DNA from 2 places in the Streptomyces sp. NPDC002577 genome. Region 1 is predicted to be linked to the other one. Evidence: riboswitches for the same ligand, from Rfam matches in the RefSeq annotation. Region 1 holds a riboswitch; the other holds the start of a gene.
What was found. A riboswitch is a leader RNA that binds a small molecule or an ion and turns the genes downstream of it on or off. The one in region 1 is predicted to bind cyclic di-AMP.
Positions count from the first base shown of each region.

Region 2: another riboswitch for cyclic di-AMP. It lies ahead of ACWD4J_RS19200 (transglycosylase SLT domain-containing protein); the one in region 1 lies ahead of ACWD4J_RS19030 (M23 family metallopeptidase).

Region 1 is NZ_JBSFWK010000012.1:175,998-183,163, forward strand. Features, by position in the region: gene ACWD4J_RS19020 (TetR/AcrR family transcriptional regulator) at 1-395, shown strand, start outside; gene ACWD4J_RS19025 (SGNH/GDSL hydrolase family protein) at 460-1,248, opposite strand; gene ACWD4J_RS19030 (M23 family metallopeptidase) at 1,468-2,316, opposite strand; cyclic di-AMP (ydaO/yuaA leader) riboswitch at 2,321-2,498, opposite strand; gene ACWD4J_RS19035 (alpha-galactosidase) at 2,784-4,877, opposite strand; gene ACWD4J_RS19040 (tyrosine-protein phosphatase) at 5,148-5,945, shown strand; gene ACWD4J_RS19045 (DUF6126 family protein) at 5,972-6,163, opposite strand; gene ACWD4J_RS19050 (helix-turn-helix domain-containing protein) at 6,160-6,795, opposite strand; gene ACWD4J_RS19055 (aspartate aminotransferase family protein) at 6,872-7,166, opposite strand, start outside.
Region 2 is NZ_JBSFWK010000013.1:29,646-36,811, reverse strand. Features, by position in the region: gene ACWD4J_RS19215 (HAD-IC family P-type ATPase) at 1-276, opposite strand, end outside; gene ACWD4J_RS19210 (hypothetical protein) at 501-902, shown strand; gene ACWD4J_RS19205 (amino acid transporter) at 1,034-2,986, opposite strand; cyclic di-AMP (ydaO/yuaA leader) riboswitch at 3,886-4,058, shown strand; gene ACWD4J_RS19200 (transglycosylase SLT domain-containing protein) at 4,063-4,788, shown strand; gene ACWD4J_RS19195 (inorganic diphosphatase) at 5,046-5,555, shown strand; gene ACWD4J_RS19190 (baeRF2 domain-containing protein) at 5,703-6,830, shown strand.

The DNA.
Region 1 (7,166 bases):
GCAAGCTGCTCGGCAGGCGCACGACGGCGGTACGGCGCCTGCGTGCCGCCGTCCGCTGGTATGCGCCGACCGGGCAGGCCAAGGGTTGGCGGCTATGGATCGAGGGCTGGGCGGCGGCCCTGCGCGATCCGGCGCTGCGCGAGGTCACCCGCGGTCTCGACCAGCAGTGGAAGGCGGCGCTCGCCGAGGTGATCGCGGAGGGCGCGGCGGCCGGTGAGTTCCGCTGCCCGGATCCCAGCGCCGCGGCGCTGCGCCTGACCGCGCTGCTGGACGGCCTCGCGGTCCAGATGACGACCTACGACGGCGCCCTGTACCGTGCACGCATGTCCGAGTGGGTCGACGAGGCACTCGCCCGTGAACTGGGCCTCAAGCCGGACGCGCTGACGGCCCGGTGAACCGGCGGGCCGGGGGCCCGGTCCCGGACGGAGCCCCAGAGGCCCCCCGAAGCCCCCAGAGGCCCTACAGAGGCAGCAGATCCGGCCTCTTCGCCTCCACGTGGTCGCCGGAGGACTCCCCCCGCAGCCGCCGTCCGATCCACGGCACGAGGTACTCGCGGGCCCAGTGGATCGTGTCGCGGCGGACCTCCAGGGAGCCGCGCGGCGGTTCCGGGGGCCACGGCTGGTCCGGGTCGGCGGGCACCTCGAGTCCGAGCACCTGTGCGGCGCGCAGGGCGACGCGCGTGTGGCCCTCGGGCGACAGGTGCAGCCGGTCGGGGTCCCATGCCCTGCGGTCCTGGATGGTCTTGAGGGACCACAGGTCGAGGACAGGGCAGTTGTACCGGTCGGCGATGGACCGCAGGTGCAGGTTGTACGTGGCGATCTTGCCGCGCAGGTGCTTCAGCACGGGCACGCCGCGGGTGTCGAAGCCCGTGGCGATCAGGACGGTGCCCGCGGCCGATGTGAGGTCGGCGACGGCACGCTCGAAGCGCTCCGCGACGTCGTCGGGGTCGTTGCCGGGCCGGATGATGTCGTTGCCGCCGGCGCAGAACGTCACCAGGTCGGGCGCGAGTTCCCTGGCCCGCGGTATCTGGTCCGCGACGATCTGGTCGAGGAGTTTGCCGCGTACGGCCAGGTTGGCGTAGCGGAAGGTGTGCTCAGGGACCCGGTCGTCGAGGAGGACGGCCAGCCGGTCGGCCCAGCCGACGAAGCCTCCGCCAGGCCCGGGGTCTCCGACACCTTCGGTGAAGCTGTCGCCGACCGCCGCGTAGGACCTGATCACGTCACTGGTAAGGGTTCTCGACTCTGCCACGTCGCCATATCTTTCACCTCCCTAAGTGACCTACGCCACCGTAGGAAGGGGTTGACGGCTGGTGAGAAATGCCACTCGTCAAGATTGGTCCAAGCCGGGAATAGGGGGAGGCCGTTGCACGGCTCGCAGGCAGGACGACCTCGCAGGACGACGTGGGCCCGGTGGGGCCGCACCGCCTCAGGGTGCGGCCCCACCGGGCCTGGTGGAACCGAAACCGCGTCAGATCGAGACGCCGTGCTGGCGCAGGTAGGCCAGCGGGTCGACGTCGGAGCCGTAGTCGGGCGTGGTGCGGATCTCGAAGTGCAGGTGCGGGCCGGTCACATTGCCGGTGGCGCCGGAGAGGCCGATCTGCTGGCCCGCCGTCACGGTCTGGCCGGCCGAGACGGAGAAGGCGGACAGGTGGGCGTACTGCGCGTACATGCCGTCGTTGAGCTTGATGACGACCTGGTTGCCGTACGCGCCGCCCCAGCCCGCGGAGACGACGGTGCCGGCGCCGACGGCCTTGACGCTCGTGCCGGTCGAGGCGACGAAGTCCACACCGGTGTGGTAGCCGCTGGACCACATGCTGCCCGCCTGGTGGTAGGGGGTGCCGATGGTCGTACCGGGGATCGGCGCGGTGAAGGCGGAGGTGGTCGCGGCCGCGGTGGTCGCGGCCGCCGTGTTCGTGGCCGTGGTGGCCGCCTTGGCGGCAGCGGACGCCGAGTCGCCGGAGGCCGTCCCGGCGATGACGAGCTTGATGCCCGCGCGGAGCTTCGCAGGATCGGCGCCGATGACCGTGCGGTTGTCCTGGTACAGCTTCTTCCAGCCGCCCGCGACCTTCTGCTCCTTGGCGATGCTGGTGAGGCAGTCGCCCTGCTTCACCGTGTACGTCTTCGTCGCGGCCGACTGGGCGGCGGTGACGGCCTTTCCGGAAACGGACTGGACGGCGGCGGACTGCGCGGGGGCGGCGAACGCACCGGTGGCGCCGACGAGCGGCAGCACGAGTACGGCACTGCCGGTGCCGAAGGCGGCTATGGAGCGGGTGAAGCGCAGGGACTTGGCACTGCGGTGCTTACCGGTCGCGGGCATGGCGAATTCCTCTCCGGCGCCTGCGAGGTGAGCTGTCGGGTTCGGACTGGAGATGTCCGGCCGCGTTGTGGCGCGACTTCACCCCGAGCCGGTCCGGAGACCCGGAACCGGCGTACTGCCTGTGGGGTCCCCCGCTCCTGCCATGCACGTGTGTGAGTGGGGATTCCGGGCAATGGCAGGATTCGGCGTCCGCCCGGATCGACCGCGACCGTAAGCGAGCCGGAATGGCCGAAACAAGCGAGGAGTTGACGGTGGGACGCCGGTTCTTGATCCTTCTCCGCGGATTCCGGTCACCCTCCGTGGATTAACGATCTCCACATTCCGGCCAACACCCAGAAATCTCCGAGGAAGTCATGAAAGGGAGATCGCCACCCACCGTCACCAATATGATCCTGCTCACGGCATGACAGTCATGCCGCCTTATTTCAGGGTAAGTTGCTCTTAATCGCTAATAATTCACAAATCGGTCAGATGCGACGAAGACGGAAAAATGCCGCATCGAGGTCGCCGTGCAGCCCGGTGCGCAGCCCGTGGTGCAGCAGCACCGCGCCTCGGTGCACTGTGCCGGTCTCGAGGCATTCGTACGACGCGGCGGGGTCCAGCCCGCGCAGCCTGACCGCCGGCGGCGCCTCGCCGTAGCGCTGGGCCTGCAGCCACGCCAGTACGACGCTCTCGTCCCCGCGGACGTACTGCACGGCGCTCAGGCCGCCCTCCGGCGGCCGCAGCCGGTAGAGGTCGCCGCGCTGCACGACGGGCCGGATCTCCTTGTAGAGATCCACCCACCGGCGGGCCTCGGCGAGCTCCTCGTCGCTCCACTCGGTGAGGTCGCCGCCGACCCCGAGCACCCCGGCCATCGAACTGACGAAGCGGAAGCGCAGCGAGCTCACCCGGTCGTTGAGCTGCACGTTCGGGCTGTCGGTGACCCAGGCGGCCATGACCCGTGCCGGGTGCACCTGGCTGAAGCCGTGCTGGATGGCCAGCCGGTCCAGCGGGTCGGTGTTGTCCGAGGTCCACACCTGGTCGGTGCGCGCCATGATGCCGAGGTCGATCCGGCCTCCGCCGCCCGAGCAGGACTCGAAGGCCACCCCCGGGTGGGCGGCGCGGAGCCGGTCCAGCAGTTCGTACAGCGCGTGCACATGATCGTTCCAGAGCCTCTGCGGGTACCGCTCGCCCGGCCATCCGGCATCCGTGAAGCAGCGGTTGAAGTCCCACTTCACGTAGTCGATGGGGGCGCTGCCGAGCAGGGTGTCCAGCTGCTCCCACAGGTACTGCTGGACGTCCTCGCGCGCGAGGTTGAGGACCAGCTGGTTGCGGAACTCCGTCCGCGTACGGCCGGGGAAGTGCTGCACCCAGTCGGGGTGGGCGCGGTACAGATCGCTGTCCGGGTTGACCATCTCCGGCTCGACCCAGATGCCGAACTGCATACCCAGCGCGTGCACGTCGTCGGCGAGCGGCTTCAGCCCGTGCGGGAAGCGGTCCGGGTTGGGCGTCCAGTCGCCGAGCCCGGCCCGGTCGCTGGTCCGTGTGCCGAACCAGCCGTCGTCGACGACGAACAGTTCGACGCCCATGTCGGCGGCGCGCTGGGCGAGCGCCCGCTGCTGGTCCTCGGAGATGCCGAAGTTGGTGGCCTCCCAGGAGTTGTAGAGCACGGGCCTGTCCTGGTCGGCGTCTGGAATGACGTATTCGCGCTGATATGCGTGCCATGCACGGCTCGCCCCGCCGAATCCTCCGTCGCTCCAGAGCCCCGCGAAGACGGGCGTGACGAGCGTCTCACCGGGCTCGAGGAGCGCCTGCCCCGAGTCGTCGTACCCCGTCCCACCGGTGATCTGCACGATGCCGTCCGGCAGCTGCTGCACGGCGATCCGCCAGGAGCCCGACCATGCGAGGGCGCAGCCGTAGACCTCGCCGGACTCCTCGGTCGCCGCGCCGTCCGCGTCGAGCGCCACCCACGGCAGGTGCTGGTGCCCGGTGTGACCGCGCCGGCTGCCGATGACCTTCTCGCCGTAGGTCAGCTCGGACCGTACGAGCTGGGACTCGGCCGCCCACCGGCCGTGCAGCTGTGACAGCCGCCAGCGGTCGCGCACCGGCAGCGTCCAGGTCGCGGAGTCGGCGCGCAGCACCTCCAGGGCCGGGGCGTCGGCCGGGCCCTGGTGGATCAGGATGGCGTCACGCTCGACGACGTCCCCGCGCATGCGGTAGCGGAGGGTCAGCTGGAGGTGGTGCACCTCGTCGAAGAAGTGCAGCTGCAGCTCGTCGTCGTCAGCGGCCGCGTTCCGGTACCGCCACTCCGTGCCGCGCACCTCGTCGGTACGCACGGACAGCGCGGGGCGCGCGAAGCGGGGGCCGCCCTCGACCGGGTACTCCTCATGTCCGTCGAGCGGGGACTCGAAGGGCCGGTACGGGGCGGGAGGTTCGGCGGCGAGCGCCTCGGCGTCGGCGAGGGTGATCCGCGGCCCCCAGTGCAGGTGCAGCAGCTCGTCGCGGTCCGTCAGTCGCAGTGCATAGCTGCTGCCGGGCCCGGAGAGAAGCCACGTCCGGCCGTCTCCACCGATCTCGATCATCACAAGCCCCCACACATTCGCTCAAGCACACTCAGGTGCCAACATCATCGTGGGTGGACCGTACTCTCGGCAATGACCTCATACCGGGCAGGCCGGGCGTTGATGCCGCCGGGCAAGACACCACATACAGCTGTATGTGAGGGCCGAACGGTGTCACGGAAGGCCCGAAAATCACGGCGACAGCAGATGATTGGCCCTGCCACCCGTGTCGTATGGTCGACAGAGCGCCCTCCGGCAAGCAGCGCCGGTGGCGGACTGGGAGGAGCCCACGTGACGCAGCAGGTCCCGTCGACAGAACCTGAACTCGCCGGTGTGCGCAACTTCCGTGACGTCGGGGGTCTGCCGACGGTGGACGGCCGCCGGACCCGGTGGGGGCAGCTGTTCCGGAGCGGGCACCTGGCGCACGCGACCGATTCGGACGCGGCGTTCCTCGCCTCGCTGGGGCTGCACACGATCTTCGACTTCCGCAACGCCGCGGACCAGCGGCTCGAGGGCCGCGACGTGGAGCTGCCCGGCGTACGCAACGTGAACATCCCGCTGAACGACCCGGCCGACGGAGCCGAGTTCTGGAGGATGGTCCGGGACGGCAGCGTGGACCAACTGCGCACCATCCTCGCCGACAGCAAGGGCGCGGACCGGATGATCGCCTCCTACCGCACCCTCATCACGCGGCGCACCGCCGAGCACAGCCGTGTACTGCACGCCCTGGCGGACGACAGCGTGCCCGCGCTGATGCACTGCGCCGCGGGCAAGGACCGTGCGGGCCTGTCGATCGCGATCACACTGCTCGCGGTCGGCGTCGAGCGCGACGCCATCGAGACGGACTACCTCCAGTCGAACGCCGCGCACCGCCGCTACAAGGTGCGCCGGACCGACACCTCCCCCGACGGCATGTCGCCTGAGATCCTGGAGCTGCTGAGCCCGCTCTTCGACGCCCGCGCGGAGTACCTCCACGCGGCATTCGACACGATCGAGGAGACCTGGGGCAGCGCCGAGACCTACTTCACCGAGGGCCTGCGGCTGACCCCGGACGTACGCGAGAGGCTCCGCGCGCGACTGCTCGACTAGCGAGCCGGTGGGCTCGGACGGCGCTGCTACTGGCTCTTCGCACCGAGCTCGAAGAGCAGGAATATGAACGCCGCCAGCAGATGCCCCACAGCGATGTAGACGATGAGTCGCACCCACAGAGCGCGCGGGAACCGATCCTCGATCGAGCGGCGGGACGCGACCGACTCGGACGCCGCCGGTCGGGGCGTCGTCGGTTCCGGCATCGTCGGTTCGGTCATCGCGGGTCTCCCATGGTCCGGTGGCCGGCCGCCGGGCCGAGGCACAGCGCGGCGGCGGGGCTCTGCAGCAAGGTGTGTACGAAGAGCAGTTCGGCCCCTTCGCGGCCGTCGGCCGTGAGCCGGTGCGGGGTCAGCGAGTCGAAGTGCGCGCTGTCACCGGGGCCGAGGGTGTGCGAGGCATCCCCGAGCCGCAGCCTCAGCCGCCCCTCGAGCACGTAGAGCCACTCCTCGCCGGGGTGCACGCGCACGATGTCGCCCTGCGTCCCGGGCGCCACGTGGACCCGCAGGGCCTGCATGGCGCGTCCTGATGAGCCCGCCTGCCGGTAGGTCCAGCCGCCCGCCTCGGTGGGCTCCGTGTCCGCGCCGCGGAGTACGGCGTCGCGGTCGGCCACCGTCTCGCCGAGCAGTTCGGAGACCGTCGTACTGTAGACACGCGCGAGTGCGAGCAGCATCGGCAGCGACGGCTGGCGGCGCCCGGTCTCGAGGCGTGAGAGGTGGGCGGGCGAGAGCCCTGCCGCGCGGGCGGCGGCCTCCAGGGTCAGCGAGGCACGTCGCCGCAGCTCGCGCAGGTGGGGCGCGACGGCGGGCAGGTCATCGTCCAGCGCCGGCCGCTGCGGCTCGGAAGGGCTCATGCCCTCGATTCAGCCAGACGTCATGCCTCTCGGGCAAATTCCTTGCCCGAGAGGCAAAAACTTCCAGCGGGACCTGCTATCGGTTGGCCACCGCCTGCTTCACCAGCGTCTTCCCGAAGTCCCACATGAGCCCGCTCCCGCTGTGCGCGTCGTCCATGACGGCGGTGAAGGCATCCACGAACCGGTCGACGTCCCGCTCTCCCACGACGAGCGGCGGGATCAGCTTGATCACTTCGAGGTGGTCGCCGGAGACCTGGGTGAGGATGCGGTGCCTCTGCAGCAGCGGCACCACCACCATCTGCGCGAAGAGCCCCTTCCGGGCGGCCTGCAGCATCGTCCAGCGGCTGCGCAGCTTCAGGGACCGGGGCCTG
Region 2 (7,166 bases), on a different contig from region 1:
CGTGCCCAGCGCGCACACCAGCCGGTCATGCCGCTCCCCCCGCCCGCTCAGACCGCGCACCTCGATGTGCGCCCTGCCCTCGCGGGACCAGACCCGCCGCCGCGCTCGGTCCTGGCCGGCATCAGCCAGTACGGCGGCCACCTCGGCAAGGCCGCCCGGCAGACCGCTCAGAGCGTCACCCACCACCTGCCGGCTCCGACGGGCCGCGCCGAGGACGCACTGCACGGCCTCGGTCACGACGTTCCGTGGCTCCGGTACGGACACCAGGCTGGACATGGATGGCAGAACCCCGTTGCTCCACGGCAGCACCGGGCACCTCCGGCTCTCTGACGGGCCACGCTCCGGTGGCCACGGACCTGGGCTGAGGACGGCGGAATCCGGGCGCGCAGACGCCATTCAGAGGATTCCGTGGACTTCAGAAGGCGACGTAAGTCTCAGAGAACCATAATTGCCAAATAAGTCACACATTCAGAAGGAATGCGGCATTAGGAGGATGAATCGTGAACGCCACCGGCCCGCAAACCCGCGCCAGAACCGCCGAGACCACCAGGCGCCGAGCCGTCGCGAGCGAGGAGACGCAGCATCCCCCGAACGGGCACTCCTGGCGGGACTTCTCCATCACTCTTCCCGTCGGCCAGGCCGCCTCCGCCGTCGTGAAGACCGCCACGATGCCCGTCAGAACAGCTCAGCGCGTGCTGCCGGCGATGGGAGGGCTCCCCCTCTACCTCGGCCTCGGAACCCTCGGTGTGGTCGGCGTACTGGAGTGGCCCGTGGCGGCCGGCATCGGCGTCGGGTACGCCGTCCTGCGCAGAGGAGGAACACTGGCCCCCGCGTCCGCCGCCCGGTCCACCGGATCTGATGCCGAATCCCGTACCGGCTCCGGGAAAATCGCCACCGAATAGGTCCTGCCTATTCGGCCGAATGCACCCAGCGGTAAGCCGAATGCGCCGAAATGTAGGCCGAATGCGTCAATCGATAAAAGGCGTGGAAAGAAATAGGGCGCCTTCCCGGGGACTCGGCGCCGGCGCCCGGGTCAGCCGACGTGGACGCGCGGCCGGCGGGAGCGGTCGGGTTCCGCCTCGCGGAGGACCTCACGGGTGACGGGGGCGACCTCGCCCTGGCCGAACAGGAAGAAGCGCAGGAAGTTGGCGAAGGGGTTGCCCTCGGTCCACTCGAAGTAGATGTGCGGGGTGCAGCCCGTGGAGTCGCGGACGTGCAGGACCAGCGCGGCCAGGGCGTTGGGGATGGAGGAGCTCTCCAGGGTCAGGACGCGGTAGCGGTCGTGGAGGACTTCGCCGCGCACCGTGAGGCCCGCCTCGAACTCGGAGGGGTCGGTGACCGTCACCTCGACGAAGACGAAGTCCTCCTGGGACGGGATGTCGTTGTCGTGGCGGATCTGCTCGATCTTGTCGCGGTACTCGGCCTTGTCCCGGCTGCCCGGCTCGTTGGCGATGAACCGGATCTTGCGGTGGGCCATGTCGCGGACGAACCGCCCTGCCATGTCGTCGAGCGTGACGTGGGTGACGCGCAGTTCGAAGGCGCGGGCGAGACGGGAGAGCAGGGAGACGAGGATGATGCCGGCGATGAAGCAGGCGCCGATCTTCACACCGTCGGGGCGCTCGATGACGTTCAGGACCGTCGTGTAGAGGAATACCGCGGAGATGACGGCGAAGCCGATGGTCCAGCCCCTCTGACCGGCCTTGCGCGCGGCGATGGTGACCGCGATGGCCGCCGAGCTGATCAGGACCAGCACACCGGTGGCGTAGGCGCCGCCCTGCGCGTCCACATCCGCGTCGAAGATCCAGGTGACGACGAAGCCGATCAGGGTGAAGACGATCACCATGGGGCGGACGGCGCGGGCCCAGTGCGGGGCCATGCCGTAGCGGGGCAGGTAGCGGGGCATCAGGTTGAGCAGCCCGGCCATGGCGGAGGCGCCGGCGAACCACAGGATGGCGATCGTCGAGACGTCGTAGACGGTGCCGAAGATGTTGCCCAGGTACTCGTGTGAGAGATACGCGAGCGCACGGCCGTTGGCCTGGCCGCCGGACTCGAACTCCTTCGCCGGAATGAGCAGCGTGGTGATGAAGCTCGTGGCGATCAGGAACACGCTCATGATCAACGCGGCCCAGGTCAGCAGCTTCTTCGTGCCGCGTATCCGGCCCGAGGGCTTCTCCTCGGTGTCGTCGGGGTCGCCCTGGACATGCGGCATGACCGCCACGCCGGTCTCGAAGCCGGACAGACCGAGCGCCAGCTTCGGGAAGACCAGCAGGGCTACGCCGATCATGACAAAAACGTTTCCGTGCTGGGCGGTCAGCGCGGAGGACCAGTCGGTCACGACATGCCCCGCGGTGACCACGTGCCACAGGCCGACCACCACGACGACGGCGTTGAGCACGAGATAGACCCCCACCAGCGCGACGGCGACGCCGATGGCCTCCAGGAAGCCCTTGAGGAACACCGCGCCGAGGAGCGCGATCAGGATCAGGGTGATCAGCATCTGCTTGTCGTGCAGTACGCCGGTCAGATGGGGGTTCTCCACCAGGTGCGTGGAGGCGTCGGCCGCCGACAGGGTGATGGTGATCAGGAAGTCGGTCGCGGCGAACCCGAGCAGGGTGAGGACGAAGAGCTTGCCCTTCCAGAACGTCAGCAGCCGCTCCAGCATCGCGATCGAGCCCTGTCCGTGCGGGCTCTCGTCGGCCACGCGCCGGTACACCGGCAGGGCGCCCGCCAGAGTGACGATCACCAGCACGATGGTCGCGATGGGGGACAGCAGGCCCGCCGCGAGGGCGGCGATGCCCGGCTGGTAGCCGAGGGTGGAGAAGTAGTCCACGCCGGTCAGGCACATCACCCGCCACCAGGGCTGCCCCTTGTGGGCGGGCTCCGGCGCGGCGGCGTCCGGGCCCTGCTGGTGTCCGGCCATGTCGGAGAGGCCTTCCAGCATCCACGTGCGCAATCGGCTCGCAGGCGGGCGTTCGGTGGTGGCCATTCGAGTGCTCTCCTGATGTGCGGCTCAGCATGGGATTCCGGCCATCACTCGGACGGCGGGATCAGCGTAAGCGGAGAGTGATGCACGGGCCCACGGATGCAGGGGGTCGAGCGCGTCAAGCTTGCGTTAAGACCGGGCGGTCGGTGCCCGCGGCTCGTCGGCATGCGGACGTACCGGGACGAGGCGGCGCGATCCGGGCCGTGCGAGAGTGTGCGGCCGGGCGCTCCCGCGGGTCATGGTCGAACACGCAGTGTCATGCCGTACATGGCTCTGCCCTCGACGAAGGCGGGGCGCGGGCGGTGGCGCAGGGGGCGCGGCGCTTCCGCCTTCCTGGTGGCGTAGGTACTCGTGGCGAGGATGCCGGTGGTCGCCTGCGCGGCTCGCCGGTGGCGGCTGCCCTCGCGATCGCCGCTGGCGCCCCCCGTAATCGCATCAGCCACGCGACTCGTGCTGCGACTCGTACTGCGGACCTCCACCTCCAGCCTCTGTAGAGGAGGTTGAGGTTGCGTCAGCTGATCGGTCCGGGAAAGAACCCGACCGGCGCGCCGAGAGTCGCTGGAGCTGACGTTATGGGCGATTTGCACTATTCCTCATCAAAGTTCACTCACGTCCTATTCATTCAACTTTCTGTACTTTGAGTCGTGTTGCGGCGCGAGAAATGCCACCTCACCAGTGATATGCCTCACGTCGGGATGATCTGCCCGTTTTCTGCATGTCTGGCTCCTTGCTTCATCCGGCTCGCGGAGAAAGGGAGTTGGGCCGACGGACAGCCCGGTCCGGCACCGGCTCGACTCGCAAATACGGATATCGCTGTGAATTCCGCCCTTGTTCCGGCCGGGCGTTCTCGCTTACGTTCGCGCCACTCCGGTCGGTCACGCCGAATCCTGCCGCCGCCCGGGAAACCGCGATCACTCACGTATGGCAGGAGCGGGGAACCCAGGTAAGTCGCCGATCCGGAAACCGGAACCGATCCGGAAACCGGACCGGCTCGGGGTGAAGTCGCATTCACACTGCGGCCGGGCATCTCCAGCCCGAACCCGACAGCTCACCTCGCAGGCGGCGGAGAGGAATTCGTCATGCCTGCAAAGGGAATGCACCGTCGTCCCAAGACCAATCCGCTGGCTCGGGGCCTCGTCGCCCTGGGTGCCGGTGGTGCCGTGTTCGCCGCACCGTTGATGGCCGCTACCAGTGCCGAGGCGGCACCGGCGGTGCAGACCGCCGCCGCACCGGGGCTCTCGCCCGTCGTCGCCGCCCCGACGGGCAAGATGACCCCCTACACCGTGGTCGCGGGTGACACGCTTGCCAAGATCGCAGCCTCGCACCACGTGGTGGGCGGCTGGAAGAAGCTGTACGAGGACAACCGGGCGGTCATCGGCGCCGATCCGACGAAGATCCGTCCCGGCCTCAAGCTGATGGTCGAGGCCCAGCCGGGGACGCCGGTCGCGTCAGCCACACCCAAGCAGGGGTCGGGGAAGACGTACGCCAACAACCTGGACGGCTGGATCAGGCAGTCGCTCGACGTCATGGCCGCGCATGGCATTCCCGGCAGCTACGACGGAATCCACCGCAACATCATGCGCGAGTCCTCGGGCAATCCGAAGGCCGTCAACAACTGGGACTCCAACGCCGCAAAGGGAACCCCCTCCAAGGGCCTCCTCCAGGTCATCGACCCCACCTTCCGCGCCTATCACGTCTCCGGTACGTCGTGGGACATTTTCGACCCGGTCGCCAACATCACTGCTGCGTGCAACTACGCGGCCGCCAGGTATGGGTCGATGGACAACGTCAACGGTGCCTACTGACGTACCTGCTTTCCGCTCGACGTACCTGTTTCCATCGGAAGATCGCGGATTGATTCCGCACGGGCCGTCGGCCGCGCGCAGAGAAATCCAGGCGAAAACGCGCGGACCGAACCCGTTCATGGCCGATCCGAGGGGGTAGCCGAACGGCAGGAAACGGCCGACCTGTGATGCGACCACGCCCGGCCCGCCACCCGGACCCGTGCCCTGAGCGGCCGGGTCCGGTGGACGGGCCGAGGACGCGGACAAGGAGGGCCACCGTGGAATTCGACGTGATTGTGGAGATCCCGCAGGGGTCCCGTAACAAGTACGAGATGGATCACTCGATCGGGCGGATCCGACTGGACCGCATGCTGTTCACCTCCACGCAATATCCGGCCGACTACGGATACATAGACGGCACGCTCGGCAGCGACGGCGACCCCTTGGACGCTCCGGTCGTCACCGGGGACCCGACGTTCCCGGGCTGTGCCATCGAGTGCAGGGCGATCGCGATGTTCGTCATGCGCGACGACAAGGGCATGGACCAGAAGGTGCTGTGCGTGCCCGCCCATGACCCGCGCTACGCCGCCGTCCAGGACATCGGGGACGTCCCGGAGTTCGACCGGCTGGAGATCACCCACTTCTTCGAGGTGTACAAGGACCTGGAACCCGGCAAGTCCGTCGAGGGTTCCCACTGGGAAGGCCGCGACCAGGCCTACGCCGAGATCGAGGCGTCCCGCCGGCGCGCCGCCGAGAGCCAGACCGCCGGACCGGGCCGACCAGGCTGACCAAAGGCGTGAATGGGCGTCGCCACATGGTCATGCCAAGCCACGCGCGTTCGCGCGGTCGGCCTGAGGACAGGGGCGGTCGACCCCAGGCCAGGGACGGTCGGCCCCAGGCCAGAGGGTGAGGCCAGGTGAGGCCAGGAGACAACCGTGAAGCTGTCCTTCCTTGAACCGCTGTACGCACGGCCGGGTCCCTATGCATGCGCCTACGTGGACACGTCCCGGGACGTCGAGGACCCGGAGACCGCCAACGACGTGCGGCGACGCCATGTGCGGGACGACCTGGCCGCGCAGGGCGCCGACACCGCCACCGTCGCTGCCGTGGCCGCCGTGATCGGGGCCGACAGGGCCGTGCCGGGCCGGCACGGCCAGGCCGTCTTCGCGGCGCACGGGCGGCTCGCCCTGGTGGCGGAGCTGCCCGATCCGCCCGTGCGCGACCTGACCGAGTTCACCTCACTGCCCGATGCCATGCCGCTGGCGGTTCAGCATGCACCGGACATCCCGTACACGGCTGTCGTCGTGCACCGTGTCGACCACAGAGGCGAGAGCGGCCTTCAGGAGGAACTGCAGGTCGATCTGGAGACGGGCAGGTGGCCCATCAGCAGGGTCACTCCCGGGACGCACTCGCGTCGGCGGTTCCCCGTCGTGGACTGGCAGAGGGGCGTCGCACAGGTCGCCGGCGAGCTGGGGGAACTGGCCGACCGGGGCGGTGCGGAGGTGATCGTGGTGTGCGGGGAGGTGTGGGCGCGCGCCGTCCTGCTCCACCGGCTGCCCCGGCGCTTGAGCGAGCGAGTGGTCGTCGCCGAGGGCGGTGCGGGGGAGGGCGGCGAGGGCCGGGCGCTGCTGGAGGAGGAACTGGTGGAGCTGTTCCGTGGACGCATGGCGGTGCGCGACAGGGCTCAGGCGGAGACGTTCATGGCGCACCGCGCCCGGTACAGCAGTGCGGCGGAGGGCATGGCGGCCACCGTCGCCGCGCTGCAGCGGGGCCAGGCGAGATCCCTCCTGATCAACGAGCGCACCATTGGCGAGCGCACCGAGTCCCCCGCGCGGATGTGGACCGGACCTGAGCCGACGCACATCGCCCTCTCCCCTGGTGACCTGCGGTCCTTCGGCGTGACCGCCGTCGAGCGGCAACCGGCTGACGCCGCCCTGATCCGGGCGGCCGTCGGTACGGGCGCCGAGCTCGTCGTCGTACCGCCACAGGAGGAACCACGGCTGGCCGACGGGGTCGGGGTGCTGCTGCGCTACTCCGACACCGCCACGACCTGGGTGTCGTGAGCCGCGGGGCGGTGCCGCGGCAGGGCAGCCCGACGCCTTGAAACTGACGTTACGTCAGTGGTCGCGATCCATGTGCCCCCGGAGGAGACGCCGGGCCCGGTGCGGAGGAGTGGCGGCGGTGACGGAACAGCGCCGGCGACGCTCTCGCCGGCCGTGGCCGGTGCGGGCGCGGACGGCTGAGGCCGATGTCCCGACTGCTGCCTCGGGTGCATCGCGGATCCGCCGGAGTGAGAATGGACCTGACCAAGGCATCAGGAGGCGACCGGGGGGTCGTGGCAGACCGATCGGGTGCCGTGGCGTCCCCGCCTCCGGGGCCGATCCGCTGGCAAGGAGGCT